One region of the Alteromonas sp. OM2203 genome, then DNA from elsewhere that is predicted to be linked to it. Evidence: predicted binding sites of a transcription regulator. Region 1 holds the regulator's gene; each other region holds the start of a gene.
What was found. Region 1 encodes MetJ, which represses methionine synthesis genes. Its sites were predicted from a motif close to TAGACGTCTAGACGTCTA; they were not measured.

Region 1 (3,286 bases):
TTGAATGGTAACTGGGGGCGGCCTCGCTGGCAAAAGTTTAATATAAACTTTATACAAAAAAGGCGCATTAGCTGCGCCTTCTCGTCTGCATGTTTCGTCCACTCAAAGTGACTACCTTTGCGGATTGGTTTTACGCACCTGAACGCACACCCAACATGTGACAGATAGCATAGCTGAGTTCACTGCGGTTCAATGTATAAAAGTGGAAGTGCTTTACCCCTTCTTTTGCCAGCACTTTAACCTGATCCATAGCAATGTTTGCACCAATAAGGTTACGAGTAGCTTGGTCATCAGCATCAAGGCCATCAAACATTTTGTGTAACCAGCCAGGCACGTGTACGTTCGTAAAACCTGCGAACTTAACCAAAGTTTGGTAGTTGGTTACGGGTAAAATACCCGGTACTAAATCTAAATCTACACCAGCGGCGGCGGCTCTGTCTCTGAATCGCAAAAATACGCTAGTATCGAAGAAGAACTGCGTGATGGCTTCCGTAGCGCCAGCCTCTGCTTTGCGCTTTAAATTGAGTAAATCGAATTGGGCATTAGGCGCTTCGGGGTGTTTTTCAGGATAAGCAGCAACAGAAATATCAAAATCGGCAACGTCTTTCAAAAGTGCAACTAAGTCAGAGGCATACATCTCTGTTTTTTCTACTCCCGGCGGCAAATCGCCCCGTAGCGCTACAATACGGCGAATACCTGAATCCCAGTAGTCTTTAGCAATTTGTTTAAGCTCATCGCGGCTCGCATCGACGCAGGTTAAATGAGGAACTGCGGCTACGCCTGTCTGCTGCTGAATGCGTTTAACAACATCGTGAGTTCTGTCGCGTTCGCCACTGTTTGCACCATAGGTTACCGACATGTAGCTGGGCTTTAGCGGCGCTAAACGCTCGACCGATTTCCAAAGGGTTTGCTCCATGGCTTCCGTTTTAGGCGGAAAAAATTCAAAAGATACATCTATATCACGCAGTTCCGACAGGGACTGGTTTAATGCATCGATACCTTGCGCGTACGAAACCATGGTTTATTCTCTCAAAAATATGTTCTTATGGACGTTTAGACGTCTAAATTAAAGAATATATGTCTAGACGTCAAGAGGTTTACACTGCTCAATTGACCTTTTCGTGAACTTGTTTAGAATTTCTGTTCATAATATAAAAAGAGTAGACCGAGTTAGCACAATGGCAGAATGGAATGGCAAATATATTCACCCCTACGCAGAGCATGGCAAAAAAAGCGAACAAGTAAAAAAAGTCACTGTCTCTATCCCAATTAATGTACTCAAAGCTCTGACTGATGAGCGCACCCGCCGTCAAATAAACAATTTGCGTCACGCGACTAATTCCGAGCTGCTTTGTGAAGCATTTCTACATGCGTTTACTGGGCAGCCTTTGCCAAACGATGATGATCTGCGTAAAGACAACCTTAACCGCGTCCCGGCAGAAGCTAGACGTATTATGGAAGAGATGGGGATTGACCCAAGTTTCGAGAACAACGTAACCGAAGACGACTAATCGTTACCTTCTAATTAAAATATAAAAAGCGGCGCCCTTACTGTGAAATGATTTCGCACTAAAGGCACCGCTTTTTGCTGCGTGTTATATCAGCAATTTACAGCCTGTGTTGAGAAGCTAAAACCTGCGCTTAGCAACCTTAGCTTTCAACGACAAAAAGATTGAATTTTATTCGCTTGCGCTCTCGGGCAAACGTGCCACACCAGACGCTATTGCTGCTTTAGAAACTGCAGTTGCAATGCGTTCACAAAGGCGAGGGTCCATCGGCTTCGGAATAATATACTCTTTACCAAACGTCAGGCTGTCGCTTTTACTGGCCGCTAATACTTCCTCGGGAACAGGCTCTTTGGTAATACTGCGAAGAGCTTCTACGGCCGCCACTTTCATTTCATCGTTAATTGCCGTTGCGCGAACATCCAACGCGCCCCGGAAAATAAACGGGAAGCATAAAACATTATTCACCTGATTCGGATAGTCAGAGCGACCTGTGGCCATGATAAGGTCTTTGCGCACCTCATGAGCCAGTTCTGGTTTTATCTCAGGGTCTGGATTTGAACAGGCAAATACAATTGGGTTTTCAGCCATTAGCGCCAGTGTTTCTGGTGGCAAAACATCTGGTCCTGATACGCCAACAAAGATATCTGCGCCTTCCATAACATCTTCTAACGTCCGCTTGTCGGTATTATTCGCAAAGAGCTTTTTGTGTTCAGTTAAATCTTCGCGACGAGTATGGATGACGCCTTTTCTATCAAGCATGTAAATACGCTCGCGCTGAGCACCACACTTAATAAGCAGCTCCATACAGGCAACCGCGGCAGCCCCTGCACCCATACATACAATTTTAGCGCTCTCGATATTTTTACCCTGAATCTCTAGCGCGTTAAGCATACCTGCTGCAGTTACGATAGCCGTGCCGTGCTGATCGTCATGAAACACCGGAATTTTGCAACGCTTAATAAGCTCTTGCTCAATTTCAAAACACTCTGGCGCTTTAATATCTTCTAAGTTAATTCCGCCGAAGGTATCAGCAATGTTGGCAACAGTGTTGATAAACTCTTCTGTAGTGCGATGCTTTACTTCAATATCGATAGCATCAAGCCCCGCAAAGCGCTTAAACAGCAGGGCTTTGCCTTCCATTACAGGTTTCGATGCCAGAGGTCCTAAATTCCCCAACCCTAAAATAGCGGTTCCGTTACTGATAACGGCAACCAAGTTACCTTTACCCGTATATTTATAAGCGTTGTCGGCATCTTCAGCGATTTCTCTGACCGGCTCGGCAACGCCTGGGCTATAGGCAAGAGCAAGGTCATCGACACTATCGGCAGGCTTGGACAGCTCAACGCGGATTTTTCCAGGGGTAGGTTTAGCGTGATAATCGAGTGCGCGTTGTCTAAAATCTGACATGTAAAATGGTATCCTTGAATGTAGGGTTCATCGGTGTTTTGCCCTCGGTCTGTCGCTATTTTATTGTTGTTGTAGGTATAGATAAATTAACGTGAGCGCAATACAACTAAGCAGTTAAAAACGTCTTATAATCAATTGCTAGCGCCAGAGTTAGTACTGAACGATGTGTGTCGTACCTAAAGCGCCAGAAGGCTACTATTGAGCTATTATTCACAGAATTAATACTCACTATTAGTATGCCGTTGGCAACTCTAACACAGCTAATTACTGTGTACATATCTGATCAGAATTCTCATTTACCAATGTAGGTGAGACGTACTAATTAGACCAGTAAAATACCGCTATAATTGGCATTCATATTATTTATTTTG
Region 2 (3,286 bases), 660 kb from region 1:
TAACCACGCGGGCTACCTTCATTTTCCTAATCCTATTCGTCAATCAAATTCAATGTGGTTTGCTTTGTGCTGTTCTAACTGTGCAGTGCCTATGTAATTGCAAGGCAATATTTCAACATCTTAGTGAAGGAGAACACTATGAAAAAACGTTTACTCTCAACCCTAGCAGGGTCTATATCATTAATAGTAAGTGCGGGCAGTTTTGCGGCGCATCACCAAGAAGATGGAAAAGATGTGGTGATGAATGATTTAAAAACGGGCAAAAGTATTGGTACCGTAATGGTAAGCAGCCACGACGACGATGGTGTCGTGTTCACGCCAAAGCTTTCAGGCTTAACACCGGGTGTTCATGGCTTTCATGTTCACCAAAATGGTGACTGCTCACCTGCAATGAAGGATGGGAAAAAAGTACTCGGTGGCGCGGCTGGTGGACATTTCGACCCAGAAAATACCGGTAAGCACCGTGAACCATGGTCTGAAAAAGGTCACGAAGGTGATCTTCCCGTACTTTATGTCGATGAAAATGGGAACGCTACAAAGCCGGTGTTTGCTCCCGAACTTGAGTTAGAGGATATCGAAGGCCGCGCACTAATGATCCACGCAGGCGGCGACAATTATTCTGATTCACCTAAAAAGCTGGGCGGCGGTGGTGAGCGCGTTGCTTGTGGTGTAATTGGGAAATAAGCCCTGGAAAGTTTATTTAGAACTCAAATGAACTCATTAAATTCCAAAATCAAGAAAAGCGGCCAATGCCGCTTTTCTATCATCTGTTGGAAAAAAGGTTTTTGCTGTTTTCTCAGCCTTTGTTCAGTTTGTATTCCAACGTAATATTAGCGTTTAGAAGTTGAGATACGGGGCAATTCTCTTTCGCGTCCTGTGCGATTTTTTCGAACTCATCTTCGGTAATCCCTTCAACATTGGCATCTAGGCTTAGCGCTGACTGAGTAATTTCAAAACCGTCATCGCTCTTCTCTAAAGTGATTTTAGCCGTCGTATTTAACTCGCCATCGTCATAGCCAGCGTCTGACAGTGCAAATGAAAGCGCCATTGTGAAGCAACTTGCGTGAGCAGCACCAATTAGCTCTTCGGGATTAGTCCCTTTTCCGTCTTCGAATCGCGTATTAAAACCATAGGGCTGATTAGATAAGGCACCTGTTTCTGTAGAAATACTTCCCTTCCCTTTTTTGCCAAGTGGTTTGTACGCTGCACTACCTGATTTTACTATCGACATATCATTCATCCTTACATTTTTGACTGAGCTTACTTCACGCTAAACGTTTTAACTGCTGCGAACATATTCAAACTCTAATTGAACTGCTTTAAACAGAGCATTTAGCAATAAGCGGGTTGAAACCAATCTGCGGTCAAACAAATCGGCTTCTATGTAACATCAATAATGCAAACGCTTTGCCGACATCACAACTTAGCGCTCCCCCCCTGTTATGCGTGGCCTTAAGAAAGAACAGGTCTACACGTAAAGTAAGCTAATGCCTAAAAACATAGTGAGACTACAGACTAAAATGAAAATTTTACGTGCTGCATTGCTTCATTCTTTGAAAGGAGAAAGCTAAAAAGGTGGGGAACCAGCAGAAGACGAATAGTGCGATGAAATATTTCGCTCACTTAAACGTTCTCTATTGGTGTGGCGTATATGATTAGGAAGTAGCTCTATAGTTTTGCACCATGGCGACATGTCCAATTATTAGCGCAGACCTCGTCATCACAACAGAAGGTAAAAAATGAAATCAACTTTCTTTACATTACTTGTAAGCGCTGTGCTTAGTACCGCTATTTTGTTACCAGCATCTTATGCAGACGAAGCCGTTTTAGCGGGTGGCTGCTTTTGGTGTATGGAAGCGGATTTTGAAAAGCTAGAGGGGGTAACGGATGTAGTCTCTGGCTTCACCGGTGGAAGTGCGCCAAATCCAACCTACAACGGCAATCACAAAGGGCACTATGAAGCGGTTAAAATAACCTATGATGGATCAAAACTTTCATACCGAGATATTCTTGATCATTTTTGGGTAAACATAGATCCCTTCGACAGCCGAGGCCAGTTTTGTGATAAAGGCCCAAGCTACTTAAGCGCCATATTTGTTGCTAACGACAAAGAGCGGGCAATTGCAGAAAAAACAAAGGCGGCAGTAAAAGCCCAATTTCCGAATAAAGAGGTTGTTACGCCTATTCTAGACGCCTCTACCTTTTATCCGATAAAGGGCGATGAAATTGGCCATCAAGATTTCTACAAAAAAAGTCCTGTTCGCTACCAATTCTATCGATGGAACTGTGGCCGCGACCAGCGTTTAAAAGAAATTTGGGGTGATAAGGCACTGGGGAAGAAAGGAACTTAAACCAGCAGCGCGAAAGCTAGATCGAATGATAAAACCTCGCTTGAACTGCTATCACGCCCAATAGAAATGGCAACGGGAATATAACCACCTAGCAAAGGCAGCCAATCTGTTACTCCCAGCCCAAGTCCGCTTCGCATCGACGTTGTGCTCATGTGTTAGCCTCTTTGTGAGGCAAAACATACTGCTTGTTTTGCGTATTGTATGTAAAGTGGAAAGTCGACACTGAAAGCTGCGCTTAAGTCTGCAAGCGTTTTACGGTAAGTATTAATCATTATTTGAGCTATATTTTTGTGAAGTATTGATTTTTTGCTTAAAAGTCAGGGTTTTATATTGCAAATACCATTATGACTATCTTAAAAAAACACACCAGCCCATTTCCATTAACATAAATAAAACAATTAACCCGTTGAATTAAATAATAAATCTTATCAACTACCGTTACCTTGATAGCTTGAGGATGATACGATCATCTCTAGTCGACGGATAGGTGCAGAAGGAACAAAAGGTAATTTATGGGAAATCAAACTGACAAGATGGCCTCTAACACAGCGGATACCAACCACTCTCTTAACGCAGACGAGTATTCGCTGGCCACCATTACATTTTGGCTGGCTTTCGGTACCTTTGTGATTGGTTGTAGCGAGTTTGCTGCAATGGGTTTATTACCTTACTTCGCTGAAGATTTTGGCATTACCGAACATATTGCAGGCTACGCAATTAGTGCCTATGCCATTGGCGTGGTTGTGGGGGCGCCGCTCATCACTATTTTCTTTTCTCGGCTTGCCCGCCGCACCATGCTTATTTCAATGATGGTGTTTTATGCCGTTGGAAACCTATTTACAGCGCTGGCATGGTCAGAATGGACAATGAATATCGCTCGTTTTATTGCCGGCCTTCCTCATGGCGCATATTTCGGTATCGCCATGCTATTTGCT
Region 3 (3,286 bases), 640 kb from region 1:
CCGTAAACACGTAGTTGGATATTGCGCTTCAACAAAGCAGGCTGCTGCTTTTCAATCTGACCTAGCAGTTCGGTGCCCACGTTGCCACACCCCACTAGGAATACGTCTATGGTATGGCGGTCAGAGAAAAAATTCTGGTGGATTACTTTTACTGCTTTCTTAGCACGCTTACTTTCAATTACTGTAGAAATAGAACGCTCTGAAGAGCCCTGAGCAATAGCAACGTTGTTTACTCGCGCTTGTGCAAGCGAGTTGAAGAAACGCGCTGCCAGCCCTTTAGTTTGACGCATACCGTCACCTACTAAGGTAACAATAGCCAGGTCATGACGCACTTCGATAGGATCAAGCAGTTGGTTTTGAAGCTCAAGTGCAAATGCATCTTCAAGAAGGTTCAACGCGCGATTGGCATCTTTGCTTTGTATACAAAAACTGATTGAATATTCTGATGAAGACTGTGTAATCAGGCTTATTGAAATATTGGCGTTAGACATTACCTCAAACACACGGCTTGCCATGCCTACCATGCCTTTAAGCCCAGGGCCTGCAACGTTAAACATGGTTACATTATCAAGCTGAGAGATACCTTTAACCGACGTCCACACTTCGCTTTTTTCATTACTGATTAACGTACCTGGCGCTGCCGGGTTTAACGTGTTTCTGATCAGACAAGGGATGTGATGCTGTGCAATAGGCCCGATGGTTTTTGGATGAAGCACCTTGGCGCCGAAATAAGACAGCTCCATGGCTTCTTGGTAAGTAAGCTTATCTAACAGTACAGCGCCTTCAACTTGATTCGGGTCAGCGTTGTAGACACCGTCTACGTCCGTCCAGATTTCACAGCAGCTTGCATCGATACAGGCCGCTAGAATGGCCGCCGAATAGTCTGAACCGTTACGCCCTAACGTAACTTTCTCACCCGCTTCGTTAGCAGCAACAAAGCCTGGCATAACTAAGAACTCGCTGCCATCGCAGGGTACATCTGAAAAACGCGCTTTGCTTAGTGAAACATCGGCAATACTGTCTAAATAGTCGCCCTCAGCAAGCACATATTTAACAGGGTCGATGATGCGATTAGCTATGCCTTTGGCGGATAGCATGGCGCTGAAGAGCGTTACCGAAATGTATTCACCAATACTGAGAATACCCGCAGCTACATTATCAGGTGCAACACCTAAGAGCTTTATGCCTTCAAGGTGCTGTTTTAATACCGATAAGTGACTATTAATGAATTCCACTACGCTTGCATGTGCAAACCCGTCGAGTTCTTCGTTTAAGTTGTTGGCAATGCCGGTCACCGTATCGTTTAACTTATCAAATAACGGCTGGAAATCTTCACCCGCGGCGGCCTGTTCACACAATAGTGAAAGCGCGTTAGTTACCCCTTTTGGGGCCGAGAGTACAACCGCAGCACCTTCGGTTTGGTGGGTTGCCGTGCTAATTTCCATCACACGCATGTATCGCGGTGCATCGGCTAGAGAAGAACCCCCAAACTTTAAGACTTTCATATGCTGCTCCTTAAGGTTACGCATGCTAAAACGTGTGTAAAAAAAAGCCCGCTCTTGTTTAGGCGGGCTTTCGTTGTCTTTTGCTTACTTGCACTAGTCAGCGACCGCCCTATTTAAGGTGGTAATCAGCATCATGGTGGTGCGAGTAACTAGAATCTTTTTCATACAAGCAATTTGCCGTATAGACGTCTATAAGTCAACCGCAGTTTTCACCATACTGTATTGCAAAAAGTGAAACAATAATTAAGAAACATTTCTCTTTAAGGTACAAAAGCGTCTACTATCGGCGAATTCGCGAACGTAAAGTTGTTTAAAAAGTCATTATAACGCAATAAAAACGACAGCAATGCCTTAGTTTAGCCGGCACGCTTCGGTTAAAAACGGAGCGGTTGCACTCTCCTTATTTCTAGCAACGTCTTCAGGGGTGCCGTGAGCGACGACTTGTCCGCCACTCCCACCTGCGCCTGGTCCGATATCTATGACATAGTCACACGCCGCGGCTACTTTCATATTGTGCTCCACCATAACCACTGTATTGCCCCTATCCACCAGGGAACTTAAGTGCGTCATTAGCAGGGCGATATCTGACAGATGCAAGCCTGTTGTAGGCTCATCTAATACATAAAGAGTGTTGCTGTTTTGAGCGCGCTTTAGCTCAGTGGCTAGTTTTATACGCTGTGCCTCACCGCCAGATAGCTCTGTCGCGCTTTGACCTAATGTAAGGTATCCAAGACCTACTTTGATAAGCGTTTCAAGCCCTCTCAGTACTGCCTTATTGTCGTCAAAAACGTGCTGAGCCTCATCGACGGTAAGCGCTAAAACATCGGCAATGGAATGTTCCTTGTATTTAATCTCTAACACTTCATCCTTAAAGCGCTTTCCATGACATACCGTACACGGCGAATAAACGCTTGGCATGAAAAGTAGTTCCACTGAAACTACACCCAACCCTTCGCAATTAGGGCAGCGACCTTTAACTACGTTAAAAGAAAAATGTCCAGCGTCATAGTTACAAGACTTGGCCTCATCGGTGTCAGCAAATAAACGCCTAATTTGATCAAACATTCCTGTGTAAGTTGCAAGCGTAGAGCGAGGCGTCCTGCCAATTGAAGACTGATCGACAACCACTAAACGACTTATATCGTCTAACCCTTTTTCTATAGCTCCTTTTTCAGCTATCTCTTCGTCGTCTATATCATTATCACTTGAAAGTAATGACGCTTCGCTGAGTTCATCTTCATTTTGAACGTGAGTACCGCCAAGTCCGTCTCTTACCAATTCAACCAACGCTTGGCTAATCAGGCTTGATTTTCCTGAACCTGATACCCCAGTAACGGCTGTCATGACGCCCAAAGGAATTTCAACATTCGCTTTTTTAACATTATTTCGAGTAACGTTTTTAAGGCTAAGGGTGCCCGTAGCACTGCGCCGTGCTCTATTCACCAGTGTTTTATTGTTAAAAACAAAGTCGGCAGTGGACGAGTGCGTCACGCTTGCCAGCTGTTCTGCAGGCCCGCTATATACCAAATCGCCACCGTTTGTGCCCGCCCGAGGGCCAACATCCACCACCCAATTCGCACCTTTGATGACATAAGGGTTATGCTCAACCACTAACAGCGAATTACCTGCTTTCGTGATATCGTGAAGCGCGTGAACCAAAGACTCTACATCGCGAGGATGTAACCCTGCTGAGGGTTCATCCATTACAAATACAACACCAAACAGATTTGATTTAAGCTGCGTAGCCAGACGTAATCGCTGAAGCTCTCCTGCCGAAACCG

Region 2: msrA (peptide-methionine (S)-S-oxide reductase MsrA) is a predicted target of MetJ. The motif match lies at 1,462-1,479, and genes of this name have one in related genera.
Region 3: thrA (bifunctional aspartate kinase/homoserine dehydrogenase I) is a predicted target of MetJ. The motif match lies at 1,680-1,697, and genes of this name have one in related genera.

The regions. Positions count from the first base shown of each region.
Region 1 is NZ_CP183209.1:4,062,474-4,065,759, reverse strand. It holds gene metF (methylenetetrahydrofolate reductase) at 131-1,018, opposite strand; gene metJ (met regulon transcriptional regulator MetJ) at 1,179-1,511, shown strand; gene ACM0P2_RS17800 (malic enzyme-like NAD(P)-binding protein) at 1,680-2,915, opposite strand.
Region 2 is NZ_CP183209.1:3,403,393-3,406,678, forward strand. It holds gene sodC (superoxide dismutase [Cu-Zn] SodC) at 139-684, shown strand; gene ACM0P2_RS15065 (OsmC family protein) at 797-1,231, opposite strand; gene msrA (peptide-methionine (S)-S-oxide reductase MsrA) at 1,740-2,351, shown strand; gene ACM0P2_RS15075 (hypothetical protein) at 2,348-2,503, opposite strand; gene ACM0P2_RS15080 (MFS transporter) at 2,864-3,286, shown strand, end outside.
Region 3 is NZ_CP183209.1:3,424,906-3,428,191, forward strand. It holds gene thrA (bifunctional aspartate kinase/homoserine dehydrogenase I) at 1-1,505, opposite strand, end outside; gene ACM0P2_RS15155 (excinuclease ABC subunit UvrA) at 1,857-3,286, opposite strand, start outside.